Vreelandella piezotolerans: one gene and its partners. The protein of the gene in region 2 interacts with the protein of the main gene of each other region in a pairwise test. Links are inferred from orthologs where the notes say so. Each region holds a gene or a part of one and is shown on either strand. Other genes may lie near its edges. The genes, in order: GYM47_RS08250, GYM47_RS02540 and grxD.

Evidence for each region.
Region 1: the proteins of GYM47_RS02540 (region 2) and GYM47_RS08250 interact in binary tests that used the Escherichia coli proteins (3 or more experiments, as listed by UniProt). The link is inferred for Vreelandella piezotolerans from one-to-one orthologs.
Region 3: the proteins of GYM47_RS02540 (region 2) and grxD interact in binary tests that used the Escherichia coli proteins (3 or more experiments, as listed by UniProt). The link is inferred for Vreelandella piezotolerans from one-to-one orthologs.

The regions. Positions count from the first base shown.
Region 1 is NZ_CP048602.1:1,797,973-1,805,454, reverse strand. Bases 4,061-6,873 are described here. They hold GYM47_RS08250 (ABC transporter permease), read right to left. Parts: upstream 6,161-6,873; coding sequence 4,961-6,160; downstream 4,061-4,960. Other genes in these bases: osmF (glycine betaine ABC transporter substrate-binding protein OsmF), read right to left, coding at 6,164-6,873; GYM47_RS08255 (ABC transporter ATP-binding protein), read right to left, coding at 4,061-4,964. Outside these bases: GYM47_RS08275 (2-oxo acid dehydrogenase subunit E2), read right to left, coding at 1-899; GYM47_RS08270 (alpha-ketoacid dehydrogenase subunit beta), read right to left, coding at 917-1,894; GYM47_RS08265 (thiamine pyrophosphate-dependent dehydrogenase E1 component subunit alpha), read right to left, coding at 1,896-3,098; GYM47_RS08260 (ABC transporter permease), read right to left, coding at 3,233-4,009; more of GYM47_RS08255, read right to left, coding at 3,999-4,060; more of osmF, read right to left, coding at 6,874-7,087; cysS (cysteine--tRNA ligase), read right to left, coding at 7,193-7,482.
Region 2 is NZ_CP048602.1:550,902-554,339, reverse strand. The notes cover bases 1-2,739. They hold GYM47_RS02540 (BolA family protein), read right to left. Parts: upstream 1,655-2,739; coding sequence 1,346-1,654; downstream 1-1,345. Other genes in these bases: GYM47_RS02535 (MFS transporter), read right to left, coding at 1,695-2,739; GYM47_RS02545 (hypothetical protein), read right to left, coding at 543-1,349; rimI (ribosomal protein S18-alanine N-acetyltransferase), read right to left, coding at 100-546; zapB (cell division protein ZapB), read left to right, coding at 1-103. In the rest of the region: more of GYM47_RS02535, read right to left, coding at 2,740-3,098; GYM47_RS02530 (hypothetical protein), read right to left, coding at 3,188-3,438. UniProt on the Escherichia coli protein: Transcriptional regulator that plays an important role in general stress response. Has many effects on cell morphology, cell growth and cell division. Acts by regulating the transcription of many genes, including dacA (PBP-5), dacC (PBP-6), ampC and mreB.
Region 3 is NZ_CP048602.1:1,360,806-1,368,193, reverse strand. The notes cover bases 1,791-4,509. They hold grxD (Grx4 family monothiol glutaredoxin), read right to left. Parts: upstream 3,466-4,509; coding sequence 3,115-3,465; downstream 1,791-3,114. Other genes in these bases: argF (ornithine carbamoyltransferase), read left to right, coding at 3,684-4,509; dnaX (DNA polymerase III subunit gamma/tau), read right to left, coding at 1,791-2,954. Outside these bases: recombination mediator RecR, read right to left, coding at 1-590; GYM47_RS06320 (YbaB/EbfC family nucleoid-associated protein), read right to left, coding at 594-920; more of dnaX, read right to left, coding at 969-1,790; more of argF, read left to right, coding at 4,510-4,604; uvrY (UvrY/SirA/GacA family response regulator transcription factor), read left to right, coding at 4,990-5,640; excinuclease ABC subunit UvrC, read left to right, coding at 5,687-7,388. UniProt on the Escherichia coli protein: Monothiol glutaredoxin involved in the biogenesis of iron-sulfur clusters.

The DNA of each region.
Region 1 (7,482 bases), 1.2 Mb from region 2 along the record:
CGCTCGACGCCTTTCACGTTGGGCACCAATAAGCCGGCCTTGCTATCCACGGCCATACCGATATTGCAGTGGTCGTAGTAGCTCAGCTCGTCGGCAGCGTCGTTTAACTGGGCATTGATGATCGGCGTTTCTGCAACAGCCAGCGCCATCGCCTTCATGAAGAACGGCATCAGCGTGAGTCGCTCTCCCTGCGCCTCCACCTGGGGCTTGAGACGCTCGCGCAGCGCCAGCAGCTCGGTGACGTCGATCTCTTCGCCGTAATGAAAATGGGGAATGGAACTGGCGGATTCGACCATGCGCTTGGCCATCACCGCGCGCACGCCGCGCAGAGGCTCCACCCTGGCGGGCGCCGAACCCGATGATGTCGGTGGGGATACGCATGCCTCGTTATCAGCGACCGACGGCGCATTGAGGTGGGCCAGCACGTCTTCTTTCAACACGCGCCCCTCTTTACCACTGCCGGTGATGTCCGCCAGTACCAGATCGTGCTCCCTGACTAAACGCCTAACGGCGGGGCTAGCGGGGACTTTATGGGCTAAAGCACTCGGCTCGGCGGGAGCGCGCGTCGACGGCTCGATGTCGTCACGTTGCGGCGTGGACTCTCGAGGGTTAGCGGTCGACTGATCGGTGGAGGCGTCTGCCGTAGGCTCGCTGGAAGATGAACCTGCCGTTTGGTACGCGTAGAGGGGCGCGTGGACCTTGGCGATTTGCCCCTGGGGCACATAAAGCTTGGTGACGGTGCCTGCTTCGGGCGCCGTAATTTCGACCAGGGCCTTGTCGGTCATCACCTCGACGATGGGCTGGTCCTCTTCGATGGTGTCGCCTTCGGCAACGCGCCACTCCACCACTTCACACTCGACGATCCCTTCGCCGATGTCCGGCAATAAAAAATCACTCATGACTGTTCTCCCTAGCGCTAGAAGTTCACGCTTTCGCGGATCGCTTCAAAAATTTTCAGGTGGTCGGGCAGATACTCTTTTTCCAGCACCAGCGGGAAAGGGGTATCCAACCCGGTGACCCGAGTAATCGGCGATTCCAAGTAAAGAAAACAGCGCTCCTGTATCGTCGCAGCGACTTCTCCGGCAAAACCACCGGTCAAAGGAGCTTCGTGACTGACGATCATGCGGCCCGTTTTGAAGACGGATTCCGCCACGGTATCGACATCCCAAGGCAACAGCGAGCGCAGGTCGATGACCTCGCAAGAGATACCCTGCTCTTCAGCTAGCTCGGCGGCTTTGCCGATTACCTCCATCTGTGCGCCCCAGCCGACCAAGGTAAGATCACTGCCCTCTTTGACGATCTCCGCTTCGCCGATGGGCAACTGATAATCGTCGTCCGGCACATCGCCCACGGCCGCTCGGTAGAGCCGCTTGGGCTCTAAAAAAAGCACCGGGTCAGGATCACGGATGGCCGCGAGCAGCAGTCCCTTGGCTTGATAGGGATTACGTGGCACGACGACTTTCAGACCGGGCGTATGAGTGAAGTAGGCCTCGGGTGATTGGGAGTGATAAAGCCCCCCCGAAATACCGCCACCGTAAGGCGTTCGGATGGTGAGGCCACCTACATTGAAGAGATCCCCGGAGCGGTAGCGGAACTTGGCGGTTTCGTTGACGATTTGATCGAAGGCCGGAAAAATGTAGTCGGCAAACTGAATCTCCGCGACAGGTACCGATCCTTGCGCAGCCAGCCCGTTGGCGAAACCGATGATGCCTTGCTCTACCAGCGGGGTATTGAAACAGCGCGATTTGCCGTACTTCTCCTGTAAATGGCTGGTGGCCCGAAACACCCCGCCGAACACCCCAACGTCTTCGCCGAAGCAGATCACTTTTTCGTCTTCTTCCATGGCGATATCGAGCGCATTGTTGATCGCCTGAAGCATGTTCATGGTCGTCATCTTACGCATCCCCCTGATGATCGGCGGCTGACGAGAGGGAAGGATCGAGCGACTGAGCGCCACGCGGGTAAGCATCGGGATAACGACGAATATGCCGCTTGAGCTGATCCAGTTGACGCTGCAACGCGGGCGTAACATCCGCATAGACATCGCTGATCAGCGATTCGAGCGGCGGCGGCGGGCGCTTTTCGGCCCGCTTCATGGTGTCCAGCACCTCACGTCGCAAGGTCTCTTGTTGGCTGGCCTCTTCTTCATCGCTCCACCACCCTTTCTTCGCCATCCAGCGCTGCATGCGCAGCAAGGGATCTTTGACGCGCCACGCCTCCTCTTCGCTTTTCGCACGATAGCCCGAGGGGTCATCCGAAGAGGAGTGGGCCGCCAAGCGATAGGACATGGCCTCGATGAGTACCGGCTGATTTTTTTCTACCGCAATGCGTCTTGCCTGACGCGTCGCTTCGAAGACCGCCAATGCATCGTTGCCATCCACACGAATCACGTGCATGTGGTAGCCAAACGCACGGGGAGCAATACCGTCGGCAGCAAACTGCTCGGTGGCTGGCGTCGAGATGGCGTAACCATTGTTACGGCAGAAGAAGATGACCGGCACTTGGTGCACCGACGCCATGTTGAGGGCAGCGTGGAAATCTCCCTCGGATGCGGCACCCTCGCCAAAGAAGGTCAGCGTGCAGTGGCCTTCACCCGCCAGCTTTTGACCGTAGGCATACCCGGTGGCTTGAGGAATCTGCGTCGCCAGCGGCGATGAGATGGTCATATAGTGCAGTTTACGGGAGCCGTAGTGAATCGGCATTTGTCGGCCTTTGCCGTAATCGAGCTCGTTGCCAAATAGCTGATTCATGAACTCGTCGATGGAGAAGCCGCGATACATCAAGGCGCCCTGCTCACGGTACTGGGCCATGATCATGTCCGCATCGTCCAGTGCGGCAGTTGCTCCCACAACGGCAGCCTCTTCACCGGTGCACTGCATGTAAAAGCTGAGACGCCCTTGGCGTTGAGCAGCCATCATGCGCTCATCAAGAATGCGGGTGGCTAGCATGGCCTGATACAGTCGGCGGGCGTGCTCTTGCGTGATCTCGGGTGCTCGAGCGCCTTCGTAAAGCTCGCCATCGGGGTTCAGCAGGGCGAACGTCTCGATGGCAAACTCGTCGCCGGTCATGAAGGCCGGCTGGTGTACGTACTGAGTCATCATTATTGTCCTTGTTTTTACCCCTTTTGAGGGCAGTGTTGTCGGTGATGACCGTTTGTGCCAGTGGATTTATCTGACACGGGTCAACGCAACACTGGGACAGTAACTCAGTGGAAGCGGTTTAGGGATTCGACTTAAGATGCAGAGAGACGCTGACGCAGCGTCTGCTGATAGACATTGAAAGCGCTATCGACGCAGAGCGCCAGAAGCGCGATCAAAAGAGCACCTTGCAGTACGTAGGCCACATTACCGTTGACGATGCCCGCAATGATCGGGTCGCCCAGGTTACTCGCACCCACTGTCGCGCCCAGCGCAGCCGTGGCGATATTGATCGTCACCGAGGTGCGCACGCCCGCCAAAATGACCGGCGCCGCCAGCGGAAGTTCGACTTGTCGCAACACTTGCCAGGGCGTCATACCCATGGCCAGGGCCGACTGTTTGATCGTTGGGTCGACATCATTGATACCCGCCAGGGTATTACGCACGATGGGCAGCAGTCCGTAGAGCATGAGGGCAACGATGATGGGCAGCGTGCCAAAGCCGAGCACCGGAACGGCTAACGCCAATACGGCGACCGGTGGAAACGTCTGCCCCAGCGATGCCAGTTGCCCGATCAGCGGCAAAAAATCACGCCCTCTCTCACGCGTGACGGCCACCCCCGCCGCCACGCCCGCGATGATCGTCACCACCGCCGCCACGCCAACGACCAGGACATGACGGCCGAGCAACTCGTAAAATGCCGCGCGAGCATAAACGACCTGTCTAGCGTCAGGCTCTATCCAACGAAACAAGCTCTCTAGCAGAGGCATACCAATGATGCCCGCCGCCAACAGTGCAGCCCATGCCAGTGGAAGAAGCCACTGGACGTTAGCGACATTCGACAAATCGTTGTTACCGGACTTACGATTCACGCTGACTCGTCCTATCCCACTGTGCTTCTTTGACGATACGGCGAAGCGACAGCTCACCAATCGGCACATCGTTTTGATCGACGACCGTCAAGCGATCACAGTGATCACGCAACATCATGGAGAGCGCTTGGCGCAGCGAAAAATCAGCGGGAATGCGCGACTGCGCCGGCAAGGTAGGCCCCAGCGATGTCATGTGGTCTTTCACCCGTGTGAGCGCTGCTTGCTTCAATCCCCGCTCCAGGCCGCCGAGTAACGACTCGACAAACGGATCGTGGGGATGCTGTAAAAGCGCTAGTGGCGTGCCCTGTTGAACGATGCGACCGTCGCGCATGACGACAAGGTGGTCGGCCAACCTCAGTGCTTCATCCATATCGTGGGTCACGAACACGATGGTTTTGTGCAGCCGAGACTGTATTTTGGCAAGCTCCTCCTGGAGCTTTTCCCGGGTGATGGGGTCTAGCGCCCCAAAGGGCTCATCCATGAGCAAGATATCGGGATCGCCGGCAAGCGCGCGAGCCACACCTACCCGTTGCGCCTGCCCGCCGGAGAGTTGGTGAGGATATTTATGGGCGAACTCCTCCACAGGCAGCCCTAGCAACCCCATCAACTCCTCGACTCGAGCGGTAGTATCGGTAGCCGACCACTTCAATAGCCGAGGCACCAATCCAATGTTGCGTGCAACGCTCCAGTGAGGAAATAGTCCGGTGCTCTGAATCACGTAACCAATGCGACGGCGAAGCTTCACTGGATCGTACTGCTCGATCGCCTGGCCATCCAAGATGATGTCGCCACTGCTGTGATCGATGAGTCGATTGATCATGCGCAGCGTGGTGGATTTACCGCAGCCGGAAGTACCTACCAACGCACAGAGCTTGCCTTTTGCAACCCGCAGGGTAATGTCATCCACCGCGGTGGCGTCGCCGAACGTCTTTGAAACATGGGAAAGCTCGATCATTGCCGTCCTCCGGGACGCAGCGCGTCCGCTAACGCACCAAGCCCTGCATCCACCATGAGCGCCAAGATCAAAATGGGTAACGCACCCAACAGCACCATATCCATGGCAGCCTGACCCAGCCCTTGAAAAATAAATGTGCCTAAGCCGCCCGCCCCAATCAATGCCGCTACCGCGGTAAGTCCCACGGCTTGAACGGCGGTAATACGCACGCCTTCCAACAGCACGGGAAGTGCCAACGGAAACCGCACTTGCCAAAAACGTTGTGTCGTTCGCATTCCCATGGCTTTGGCGGCCTGCAATGTCTCCTCGCTCACTTCTTCGAGGGCGATGTAGGTATTGCGCACCATTGGCAGCAGGCTGTAGGCGATGAGCGCGATCAGCGCCGGCGCGTTGCCAATGCCACTCACCCCTAGCGCCGCCAGCGTTGGGACATTCGCTGCCAGCCAGGCAAGGGGCGCTAGCAGAAGCCCAAACAGCGCCAAGCTGGGGATGGTTTGTAAAAAATTCAGCAGCGTAAACGCTACTTTTTGTAGCCGCTCATAGCGACGCATGAGCATGGCCAGCAGCGACCCCAGCACCACGCTGACGCCTACGGCCGTGCTCACCAGCACCATGTGCTGCATCAGTGCCTGATAAAACTGCCCCTGCCGAGCTTGGAACTCCTGTACCAGGGCAAGGCGATCCAGCCAGAGCGCGGCACAGCCCCACCAGACAACGCTTACACCGAATAACAGTAGCGCCGTCCACCATCGAGATAACCCAAGACGCAGACGAAGCTCTACCAAGCAGAGCAATAAAACGAACAGTACGGTCCAGTAGGCCGGACCAATACCAAGACGCGCCTGAGGTAAGGAAGGGTCGACCAACCAGTGGCCAGCCACCATCAAACCAAACGGCATGAGTAGTAAGGTTAGCGTAACGATGGCCAGCACCGCTCGATAGTGCCGGACGTTAGGCATCAATGCCAACGTCGCCATAGCGAGAGAGAGCAATGACACCAGGGCTGCCCCTGGCCAACCAATGGCATCGACCATGCCAAAGGCGGTACCGGAAACGATACGATTAGGGGCGACACTCACCACGTTCAGTAGCCATGCAGCGGCTAACATGCTCCCGCTGAGACAGCACAGTACGACATTAGGCTGCCAAGGGCGTCGTTTAAAGGATGGCGATGGTAGGGCGTCGATCAACGACATTCATCAGTCATCCAGGCTGTCGAGGTAGTCACTCGCTACTTGATCCGGCGAGACACCATTCACCGCGACATTCGCATTGAGCTCTTGCAGCGTCACGAGGTCTAGCGTGGCAAACACCTCATTCAGCAACGCTTCCATGTCAGGGTAAGCGTCAAGCACTTCTTCACGCACCACGGGAGCGGGTTGATACACCGGCTGTACGCCTTTGGAGTCTTCGAGCACGACGAGGCCCAGGGCGCTCAGACCACCGTCGGTACCGTAGGTCATGGCGCCATTGACACCGCTGGTTTGCTGCGCGGCCGCACGCATCGTAGCAGCCGTGTTGCCACCCGAAAGGACGAGCAGCTGATCATCGCTCAACTCGAAACCATAGGCGTCCTGGAAAGCCGGTAGCGCCTGGGCGGATTCGACGAATTCAGCGCTGGCGGCAAATTTGAACGTTCCGCCATCGGCCAGATATGCAGCCAAATCATCCAGCGTGGTCAAATCATTGGCGTCGGCCACGTCTTGGCGAATGCTCATGGCCCAAGTGTTGTTGGCACTGGCGGGCTGTAGCCAAATCAACCCCTGCTCGGCATCGCGTTCGCTGACGGTTTGATAAGCGTCGTCGGCGCTGTTCCAGACGGGGCTATCGGTCATGTCGAAGAAGAAGGCGCCGTTCCCCGTGTATTCTGGGTAAATATCGATCTCCCCTGCTTGCAGCGCGCTACGTACCACGCTAGTGCCCCCTAACTGAAGGCGATCTTCCGTAGGAATGCCGTTGCGTTCCAATGTTTGAATGATCAGTTCGCCCAACACCGAGCCTTCCGTATCGATTTTCGAAGACACCACGACGGGATCGTTGGCGCTGGCCGTGGAAAGAGTGACTACAGAGAAGGCTACCGTCGATAGACAGGCAGCCAGCGAAGGTGTGAACAATGAGCGCATGGGGTCGTCCTTTTCAGTGTGCGTCTGTGGCGTACCGGATCAGTATAAGAGCCTACTGCGTTGAAGTCAGACGCCGTTTTCACGGCGTCCGACATATCACCACGATCAAGGCGCTTCGATGACCCAGGTCGTCCCTTCCCGGGAGTCCTTGAGAACGATGCCGAGCGCTGCCAGCTCGTCACGAATGGCGTCCGCGCGGGCAAAATCCTTACTGGTTTTTGCATCATGACGTTCGGCGATTTTGGCTTCGATCTCCTCCTCGCTAAGCGCTACCTGCTGCTGAGCGCCTTTGAGGAAGGTTTCCGGCACTTGCTGTAATAACCCCAGCACCCCGGCCAAGCGCTTTAATTCGCCTGCCAAGCGCGGCGCTTCCGCTGGCTGGTCGCTTTTCGCGC
Region 2 (3,438 bases):
CAACGAAAACGCGCAGTTGAAGCAAGAGCGTGAAGAGTGGGAGCGCCGCTTGCAGAGTGTCCTCAGCAAGTTCGATGGCATGGACGACAGCAGCGCCTCCTAAGCCAGCGCTCGCGACATCAGCAGCGCATCTTCCCGCCCGGTCGCGCCGTCGGCGGCCGGGTAGTAGCCCTTCCGACGGCCATCCTCCTGAAACCCTGCCTGCCGATAGAGCGCAATAGCTCGCAGATTGCTGGCGCGCACTTCCAGCAGTAATCGCTCTGCTTGCCAGTGTGTGGCCAAGGTAATGACCTCACCCAACAAGCGTCGTGCCCTGCCTTGCCCCTGACACTCAGGCCGCACGCCAATGGCCTGGAGCTCGGCATCGAACGGGAGTTGCGCGATCACGGCATAGCCTGCGAGCACGTCGCCCTGCCAATCGCCCAAGACCCACGTTTGGTCATCGGCTAACGCCTCCGCCAACTGCTGGCCACTGGCGCCGCTTTGGGCGAGGGCTTCCAGTTTCAGAAGCGGAGCTCGATGGTCCGGACGCAAACGCTCGATCACGCATCGCCCCACTGCTTGCCTAAAGCCACCAAACGCGGCCATAGCGCACGTTTGGCATTCGCGTCTTGGGTCAGCGCAGCCAGCGAGGGCCCTTGCCAAACCGGTAGCGCGAGCGTTTCGCTATGCCCACCATCGAGCGCGATGACGCGCTCCAAATCGGGCGTTGCGCTCTCAGCGCCCCACCAAAGCACCTGCTCTAATTGCCAACCTTGCCGACTTACCGCACCGGCAATAAACGCTGCCACGCCCTCTTGCGCTTCTTCAAGGGGCTCTTCAGGCTCGAAGGCAGTGGCCATGGGCGGCCAGGTGAAGTGAATCACCGCGGGCAGCTCGCCATGTCCGATGCCCGCAGCACGCAGCATGTTGGCCAGCAGCTGCTGCTCGACCGCCGAGATCTCGCCTTCACAGAGACTGAGCCAGCGCCCGTCGATGCAAGCGCAGGAGAGGCTGAACGTCAGTGGCTCGGCGCGTTCGACCTGTGTTGTCGGTTCAAGCTCTGTGCTCGCCTCTGGCTGAGATACCTGCTCTGTGGGCGTTGGCTGGCCCAGCAGCGCTTTGACGGCCGAGGGTGACGCAGCGACTTTGGGGGCAAGATCGGATTCACGACCGGGCTGGCGAGAGGGCTGGCGCGCGGGGGCGTCGTCGAGCAGCGCCTGCAAGCGCTCGCGCGGTGCCGCTTTGGCCGGTGCGTCTTGCCACTCACAGACGTCAGTGGGCAGGGCGTTGGGTAACTGATAACGGGACGCCCAGGACGTAATGCCCATGGCATCCAGATAGTGCCGACGAGTGACTTCTTGGGTCACTGGCCGCCGCCACGACAGTTGGGAGAGTTGGGACGCTCGCTGCCGCGCGCCTGCCACTCGCGGGGCGTATACAGGTGTAGCGCCAGCGCGTGGACAGGGCCCGAGAGTTCGTCAGCCAACAGGGCATATATTTGCTGATGACGCTTCACCGGCATCATACCGTCGAAGCTGTCGCTTACCAGGGTCACTTTGAAGTGCGTTTCCGAGTTGGCCGGCACGTTGTGCATGTGGCTCTCGTTCTCGACTCGGAGCACGTCTGGGGTTAGCGCCGCCAACTTTTGCTCGATTTGTGTCTGTATCGCCATGGGACTCTCCTTCCGTCAGCAACGGCCCTATTGTACGCCGTTACTCGCCAACAGACGATGCCCTCCGCTCGACGAGCGCCCGCTGGGCCAACGACACACGGGAAAGACTTGCCAGCAATGCCAACAGCGTCGTCCCTGCCCCCAACCAGAGGGTTAACTGAACGGGCGATCCAAGCGCCAGCGCCGCGCCGACCAGCGCAACCCCGAGTGACTGCCCCACCGTGCGCGTGGTGCTCATCACGCCGGACACGTTGGCGCTACGCTCAGGCGGCAGGCTGCCCATCATTTCCCGGTTATTGGGCGGCTGAAAAAGCCCGAAGCCAATCCCGCAAAGGGCCGTTCGCCACAAGCTTCCCGCGACCCCCGTACTCTCGTCCACCAGCGCCAACGCCACCAACCCGACGATCAGCAGCAGCAGCCCCGTACTCGACAGCAGGCTGGGGTTGAAGCGATCTGCCAAACGCCCTGCGACCGGCCCCACCAGCATGATCGCCAGCGGCCAGGGCGTGAACAGCCACGCAGTCTCCAAGGGCGAAAATCCCATCTGCTCCTGATAAAAGAACGACAGCGCCACAAAGGTGAGTCCCTGGCCGATAAACGCTAGCCCCGACGCGGACACCGCCAGCGTGAAACGCTTTTCGGCAAACACGCTTAGCGGCAGTAACGGGTAAGGCGCCCGCCGCTGGCGACGCACAAATAGCGCGCAGCCCACTACCGCCAGCAGCCCCCATCCGCCGCTTTGCCACACCGGTGCGGCGTGGCCCACGGCATCCATGGCGATAAAAAAGCTCGCCAGCATCAGCATCGAGTAAAGCGCCCCCAGCGTATCGAAGCCACCTTGGCGCGGGGTCTCTCTCGGCAGCGCTCGGCGGGCCAGCCAGAGCGAGCAGAGCCCTAGCGGCACGTTGAGCGCGAACAGCCACGGCCAGTCCGCGAACGAGAGAATGACGCCACTGAGGGTAGGGCCTGCGGCATAACCGCCCGCCACGACCAGCGCACTGAGCCCCAGCGCGCTGCCGAGCAGACGGGACGGAAAAATGGCGCGGTAGAGCGACGGCCCAATGGAGAGCGTGGCCGCTGCGCCCAAGCCTTGCAGCGCACGAAACACGAGTAGCGTTTCGAGGTTACGCGACAGCGCGGCACCGAGTGCCGCCATTACGAAGGTGGCCAAACCCAACAGGTAGAGCCGTCGTCGGGTTATCAGCTCGCTGACACCGGCAAACACCAATAAAAAGGCCGCGCAAACGACCTGAAACAGGTTAGTGATCCACACCGCCCGGGATGCCGACACGCCTAAATCAGCGGCGATGGTGGGCAAGGCCAAATTGATCATGGTGGTATCGACCACCGCCATTAGCGTGCCGGTCACGAGCGCCAGCACGGCCAATAGGCGCTCGGGCCCAGGCAGGCCGTCGTCGCCGGGGCGAGTTTCAAACAGTCGCATGGTGATGAGTTCCTGAACAACACCCTCTGAAACGGCAAAACCGGCCGAAGCCGGTTTTACAGTGCGCTTAGCATAAGAATACTAGCACGCTAATCTTGCTCATGGTCGAGCAGCAGCGAGTCATCGACATCGGAGATTTCCAACGCCGTTTCGTCATCCAGGTCGATGGCGAGGTAGCTATGCTCCACGCGCAGGAAGTCCTGAAACAGCGACCAGTCGAGTTTTTCTGGCCACTGACGCTCATCCTCTTCCCAAGCACGCAGCTCGGTTTCTAGGATTTCTACGTGACGTTCACGAACGAATGTCTCCAGCGCCTCTGGGGTATCCATCTCAGGGATCA
Region 3 (7,388 bases), 810 kb from region 2 along the record:
GGCTGGCGACCGTTAAAGGCGCGACTCAGTGTGCCACCATCGACATACTCCAGCTCACCGCCCATGGGCACCCCGTAAGCAAGACGCGAGAAAGCGACGCCGTAATGTGCTAACTGAGACGCAATGAAGTGGGCGGTCGCTTCACCTTCTACCGTGGGGTTGGTAGCCAACACCACTTCACGAACGCTGCCCTCGGCCACGATACTCTCGAGCACATCGAGCCCAATAGCGTCTGGCCCAATACCGTCGAGCGGCGAGAGATGGCCATGTAGCACGAAATAGCGCCCTTGAAAGCCACCGGCCTCTTCGATCGCTAGCTGATCAGCAGGGGACTCGACAACACAAAGTAGCGCATCGTCTCTGCGCGGACTCTCACACAGCGCACATATCTCGGCTTCAGTCAGCGTTCGACAGCGCTGGCAATAACCGACCTCATCGATCGCTTGCTGGATCACGGCGGCCAAACGCTTACCCCCCGGGCGCTCACGCTCCAAGAGATGCATGGCCATACGTTGAGCCGTTTTCGGCCCAACGCCGGGCAGCACGCGAAAGGCGTCCATCAATTGCTCGACAAGCGGAGAAAAACGCATGGTTTAGAAGGGCATCTTAAAGCCAGGCGGTAAATTCAGGCCGGCCGTTGCTTCTTCCATCTTCGCTTTAGAGTTGGCTTCTACTTTGCGAACGGCATCGTTCACTGCGGCGGCCAGTAAATCTTCCAGAAGCTCCTTGTCTTCTTCCAGCACGCTAGGGTCAATCGTCACATCGATGACATCGTGACGGCCGTTCATGGTGATTTTGACCATCCCAGCGCCTGCCTCACCATGTACCTCCGCCTGAGCGACTTCTTCCTGTACACGCTGCATTTTTTCCTGCATTTCTTGGGCTTGCTTCATGATGTTGCCCATTCCGCCTTTGAACATGCGGTGTTCTCCTCAATCATTGAAACGGATAAAGATAGCCGGTGGCCATTAAGAGCGTGCCGCTGGCGTCGGTTTGACGGACGACTCAATGAGCGTAGCCCCAAACGCCTGCTGTAGCTTCTGGATATTGGGGTCGTGATGCAATAGATCAACTGCCTGTGCGTGGCGCTCCTGCAGCAGGCGTTCTTCTTGCTGGCGAGGCGTTTCCAGCGCCGTGTCTAGCTCGGCGACGCTGAACTGAAGCTTTCTTGTCAACCCCAACGCCTTGAGCGCACGCTCGATTCGTCCATTGTGCACATCGGCTTGCATGGCCGACTGACTGGGGTCGAGCCGCAGTATCACGGTCTGCCCATCATCGCTCTCCAACTGGCAATGTGCCGCCAAATTGCGCGTCAAGCCTCCCAAACCCAACGCGTCAAAATGGGCTAACCACGTCTTATGGTCCCAACGACCAAGCTCGGTCACGGGTTCGGGTGTGACTTCAGACGTCGCAGCAACCAAAGAGGCGTCATGTGGCTCTGGCTCTGGCTCTGGCTCTGGCTCTGGCTCTGGCTCTGGCTCTGGCTCTGGCTCTGGCTCTGGCTCTGGCTCTGGCTCTGGCTCTGGCTCTGGCTCTGGCTCTGGCTCTGGCGCGAGCGTAGCCGTATGTTCCACTTCTTCAAGCGACCAGGGCGGGGGCTCCGACTCGTCTCGTTCGGCGCCAGTCGGCAAAGACAAGGCCGAGCCCGCATCATCCTCATGAGCCGCTGAAGCCTGCACCTCAGCAGGCGCTTGGGGCGAGTCCCCGGCGACTACGGATGCAGGCTCAGGCTTTTTTGTGCTAGATCCGTCGACAGAAGTAGCGGTCTCGGTTGATGCCTCGGCGGGTGCGCTCGTATCGGAGGCGGGCTCGCGGCGTAGCGGTAACGGCGTTACCGGCGGTTTCGGCACGCCCTGGGGGCGGAAGGCCAGCATACGCAACAAGGTCATTTCCAAGGCGCTGCGCAAATCCGGGGCATGCACCATGTCGCCACGTCCCTGAATACCAATCTGGTAGTAGAGCTGAATGTCTTCGGCGGTAAAACGGCTGGCCAACTGCTGGATCTGCGCACGATCACCGTGACTGTTATCCACAGCATCGGGCACCATCTGCGCCACGGCCAAGCGATGAAGAGTGGCCGTCAGCTCGTCTAGCACGGCGGCAAAATCCGGCCCCTGTTCGGCCAACTGCGCCACTTCCGCCAACAGCTTCTGCACGTCCACATCTGCCAAGGCATCGACGAGCGCGAGCACATGGCGATGATCCAGCGTACCCAGCATGGCCGCCACATCGGCGTGCCGAACGGCGCCTTGGCCGAACGCAATCGCTTGATCGGTCAGACTCATAGCGTCACGCATGGAGCCTTCGGCGGCTTTGCCCAGCAGCCACAGCGCGCTCTCGTCGTAATCGACGCCCTCTTGCCCCAGCACGTAGGTCAAATGCTCGACGACACGCTCAGGCGGCATGTGCTTGAGCGTAAACTGCAGACAACGTGACAAAACGGTGGCCGGGAGTTTCTGCGGGTCGGTCGTCGCCAGCAGAAACTTGACGTGGGGCGGGGGTTCTTCCAGCGTTTTCAGCAGCGCGTTGAAACTGCTGGTGGACAGCATATGTACCTCGTCGATGAGATACACTTTATAGCGCCCTTGTGTAGGCGCGTACTGGACATTATCGAGCAGCTCGCGGGTGTCTTCCACTTTGGTACGCGAGGCAGCATCGACTTCGATCAGGTCGACGAAGCGCCCCTCGTCGATGGCTTGGCAGCTATCACACTGACCACAGGGGGTCGAGGTAATGCCTTCGTCGCCGCGCCCATTCGCCGTGCAGTTGAGGCACTTTGCCAAGATGCGCGCCAGGGTGGTTTTGCCGACGCCTCGCGTGCCGGTAAAGAGGTAGGCATGATGCAAACGGCCCTGGTCAAGAGCATTGACCAGGGCGCGTTGAACATGGGCCTGGCCCACGAGCTCGTGGAATGTACGTGGCCGCCACTTGCGGGCCAGAACCTGATAGCTCATTGAGCAACACTTCCTTTGGCGGGCTGACAATCGGTGCGACGCGGCCCATCGTGAACCGCGTTTGCTAAGAGTAAGCGCTTAGTGATTGCGCACCATTCTAGCGGCTGCACCGCAGCCCGCCAACCGCCGGGCGGTCTTCAAACGGCTTGTGGCATCACGCTCAAGCGTTTTCACCACCTTCGGCGGCTGCAGCGCGCTGGGCGGCTTCTTTGACGAGTTTTTCCAGCTCGCCGTTTTGATGCATTTCGACCACGATATCGCAACCGCCAACCAGTTCGCCCTCTACCCACAGTTGCGGAAATGTCGGCCAGTTGGCAATTTTGGGAAGTTCTGCACGGATATCCGGATTGTCCAGAACGTTGACGAAGGCAAAGCGCTCACCGCAGCTCATCAGCGCCTGAACGGTCTGCGCGGAGAAACCACACTGGGGCAACTGAGGTGTGCCTTTCATGTAGATCAGAATCGGGTTTTCGCTGATTTGACGCTGAATGTTTTCGGCAGTCGTGCTCATGATGTGCTCCTAACGAGTGTTGTGTTCCGCGCCAGTCTACGCCATCCGCTCACTGGCTTTAACCCCATGACCGGCAGAGTAAGGTAGGCGCGGCTGCCGCCAATACCCGAGCAAACGACTCGGTCTTAACGCGTGGCCGCCATTCTACGCATGCTGCTCGCGTTGCGCATCCCCTGCCGCATCGCTAGGATGGTGTTTTTGTGTGGAGAGCAGTCATCATGGCGACACGCCATTTCCTTACTTTACTGGATTTATCCCCAGACGAGCTGGCGTATTTGATCCAGCGTGCCATCAAGATCAAAACGGATTTGAAAGCCAACGGTCCGGTTTATACACCGCTGCCCAACCGCACGCTGGCAATGATTTTCGAAAAATCCTCCACGCGTACTCGTGTCTCTTTCGAGACGGGTATGGCGCAGTTTGGTGGCCACGCGCTCTTCCTCTCTCCCCGCGATACCCAGCTGGGCCGCGGCGAGCCCATCGAAGATACCGCTCGCGTGCTCTCTGAAATGGTCGACGCCGTGATGATTCGCACCTTCTCCCACGAAGGATTGGAAACCTACGCCAGTGCCAGCAGCGTGCCGGTGATCAATGCGCTCAGCGACGACTATCACCCCTGCCAACTGCTGGCAGACGTCATGACCTGGACCGAGCTTCGCGGCAGCGTGAAAGGCCGTACCGCCGTATGGGTGGGCGATGGCAACAATATGTGTCACTCCTGGATCAATGCCGCTCGCCAGTTCGGCTTCCATTTGAGGGTATGTTGTCCGAGAGGATACGAGCCTCGCGCTGACATCATGGAAGCGGCTGGCAACTGCGTCACGCTACTCCACGACCCCAAAGAAGCGGCCAAAGACGCTGACTTGATCACCACCGACGTGTGGGCATCGATGGGCCAGGATGCAGAGCAAGCAAAGCGCGAGGCAGATTTCGCCGACTTTCAAGTCACCGAAGCCATGCTCGATACCGCCAAGCCCGACGCCCTCTTCCTGCACTGTCTACCAGCTCACCGCGGCGAAGAGATTAGCCATACACTGTTGGACGACCCGCGCGCCGTGGTTTGGCAAGAGGCAGGCAACCGTCTGCACGCCCAGAAGGCACTGATCGAATTCCTGCTGCTCGGGCAAATCGAAGGCTAAGTTCTTCGTAACCCAAGCTCCTCGAAGCCTAAGCTCTGGTGCTTTCCACCCACACTCGGGTGGAAAGCAGAGGAGCAAAGCTCGAGAGCAGGCATACGAAAACGCCGCGTTATAAATAACGCGGCGTTTCAAATTTGGTGGAGCCTAGCGGGATCGAACCGCTGACCTCAACACTGCCAGTGTTGCGCTCTCCCAGCTGAGCTAAGGCCCCAATCACTGCAGCAACCTGCAGCGGAGCGAATACTAAGCGACAAGCAGTGCAAGGTCAAGGTTTAAAGTAAACAAGCATCAACTAATTCTCCTTTGCCAAGAGCTGTGGCACTCTATAGTTTCGCAGCACGCGTATCGCCCGAGCCAACGATGACTACCTGCAGGAGCCAGACCCTTGATCAACGTTTTAATTGCCGATGATCACCACCTGGTGAGAACCAGTATCGCCCACCTGCTCAACGAAGAGTGCGATATCAAGATCGTGGGTGAGGTTGACGATGGCGAAAGCGCCGTGACTCAGTGTCGCCAGTTAAAGCCTGATATCGTGCTCATGGATATCCGCATGCCGGGAATCGGCGGGCTCGAAGCCACACGCCGTATCCACCGCACCTTGGCCGATGTCAAAGTGATTATTCTTACCGCGCATTTGGAGGATAGCGTGCTGCGACGGATGCTCGAGGCCGGCGCATCAGGCTTTCTTAGCAAAGGGGCAGACGCCGTTGAAATGACCGAAGCCATTCGGCAGGTCTTCCACGGACGCCGTTATGTCAGCCAAGAGATTGCCCAGCGGCTTGCCTTGGCGCACTTCACTGACGAGGATAACCCCTTTAGCCACCTCTCCCACCGTGAACTACAAATAGCGCTGATGATCGTCAACTGCCAGCGTGTACAAGACATTTCCGATCGCCTGCACCTGAGCCCAAAGACCGTCAACACGTACCGTTACCGCCTGTTTGACAAGCTGCAAGTCGCCACGGACGTCGAACTCACTCACCTTGCCTTACGCCACGGGCTCGTCGAGGGCTTTGACGCGATCCTGGGATAGACCTACCATCGCCTCTTCTGACGTTTGAGAGCGCCGATGCCCAGCCATGACTTTTGATGCCAAGCAGTTTCTAAGCTCCGTCAGCTCGTCGCCGGGCGTTTACCGCATGCTCGACGAGGAGCAAAATACGCTCTATGTAGGGAAAGCAAAACGCCTGAAAGCTCGGCTGGCAAGCTATTTCCGTGGCCAGCTCAATGCGAAAACTCAGGCGATGGTGGCGCGCATTGCCGACATTCAAATCACTGTGACCCGCAGTGAAACCGAGGCCCTGTTACTCGAACAAACGCTGATCAAGGAACTTCGCCCGCCCTATAACATTCTGCTGCGCGACGATAAGTCGTATCCTTTCGTCTTCGTCACTGATCGCCACCCCTACCCGGCTCTGGAGTACAAGCGTGCACGCCAGCGTCGCGATGACGGCCGCTACTTAGGCCCTTACCCCAGCAGCGGCGCGGTCAAGGAGAGCCTCACGCTGATGCAGAAAATATTCCGCATCCGCAACTGCGAAGACAGCGTCTTTGCCCACCGTTCTCGTCCTTGCTTGCAGTATCAAATCCAGCGCTGCAGCGCCCCATGCGTGGACTATATTTCCGAGGAAGAGTACCGGCGAGATGTGGAGCACGCCGTCATGTGCTTGGAAGGCAAGAGTGAGCACGTCACGCAGCTATTGACCCAAGAGATGGAAATCGCCAGCCAGGCGCTCGACTTCGAAGAAGCCGCTCGTCTGCGCGATCAAATTCAGCAGCTGCGTCAGCTTCAGCAGCGCCAATTCGTCGATAACGAGAGTGGCGATGCCGATGTGTTTGCGCTGGCCCAGCGACCGGGTGCACTCGGCATCTCTATCCTAAGCGTGAGAGATGGACGCTTACTAGGCGCGCGCCATCACACGCCAAAAAACGATCTCGACCTACCGCCGGAGATGCTGTTGACCGAAGTCGTCAGCCAGTACTACTTTGGACAGCCCCATAATGTTCCTGGGGAAGTGATTACGAGCCACCCCCTAGAGGATAGTGCGCTGATTGCCGATGCGCTCTCGCAACTGGCGGGCAAAAAAATCAGGGTCGCCAGCCAGGTACGCGGACATCGCGCCCAGTGGCAGCACTTGGCCATGACCAACGCCGAGCAGCAGCTCGCCTCACAGCTTGCCAACAAGTCTCAACTGACCCAGCGTTTCGAGGCCCTACAAAGAGCGCTGGGCCTTGACAGCCTGCCAGAACGGCTGGAGTGCTTTGACATCAGTCATAGCCAAGGCGAGGCGACGGTAGCGTCATGCGTCGTTTTTGATCATCAAGGCCCGCGTAAGAGCGACTATCGCCATTTTCGCATCGAAGGCGTTGCCGCCGGGGATGATTACGCTGCCATGCAGCAAGCGCTCACTCGGCGGCTGAAGCGAGTAAAAAGCGGTGAAGCGGTGGCTCCAGACATCTTGATTGTGGATGGCGGCAAAGGGCAGCTCAATATGGCGCGTGGCGTATTGAACGACTTAGCCGTTACCAACATCGTGCTGCTGGGCGTCGCCAAGGGCACTACCCGTAAAGCGGGTCTAGAAACGCTATTCTTAGAGACCAGCGATAACCCGTTACCGATGGACCCTGCTTCCCCAGCGCTGCACCTGATACAGCACATTCGCGACGAGTCGCACCGCTTTGCCATTGCCGGGCACCGCGCCGCCAGAGACAAAGCGCGGCGCACCTCTACTCTGCAAGACATCCCCGGCATTGGGCCAAAACGGCGGCGCGAACTATTGC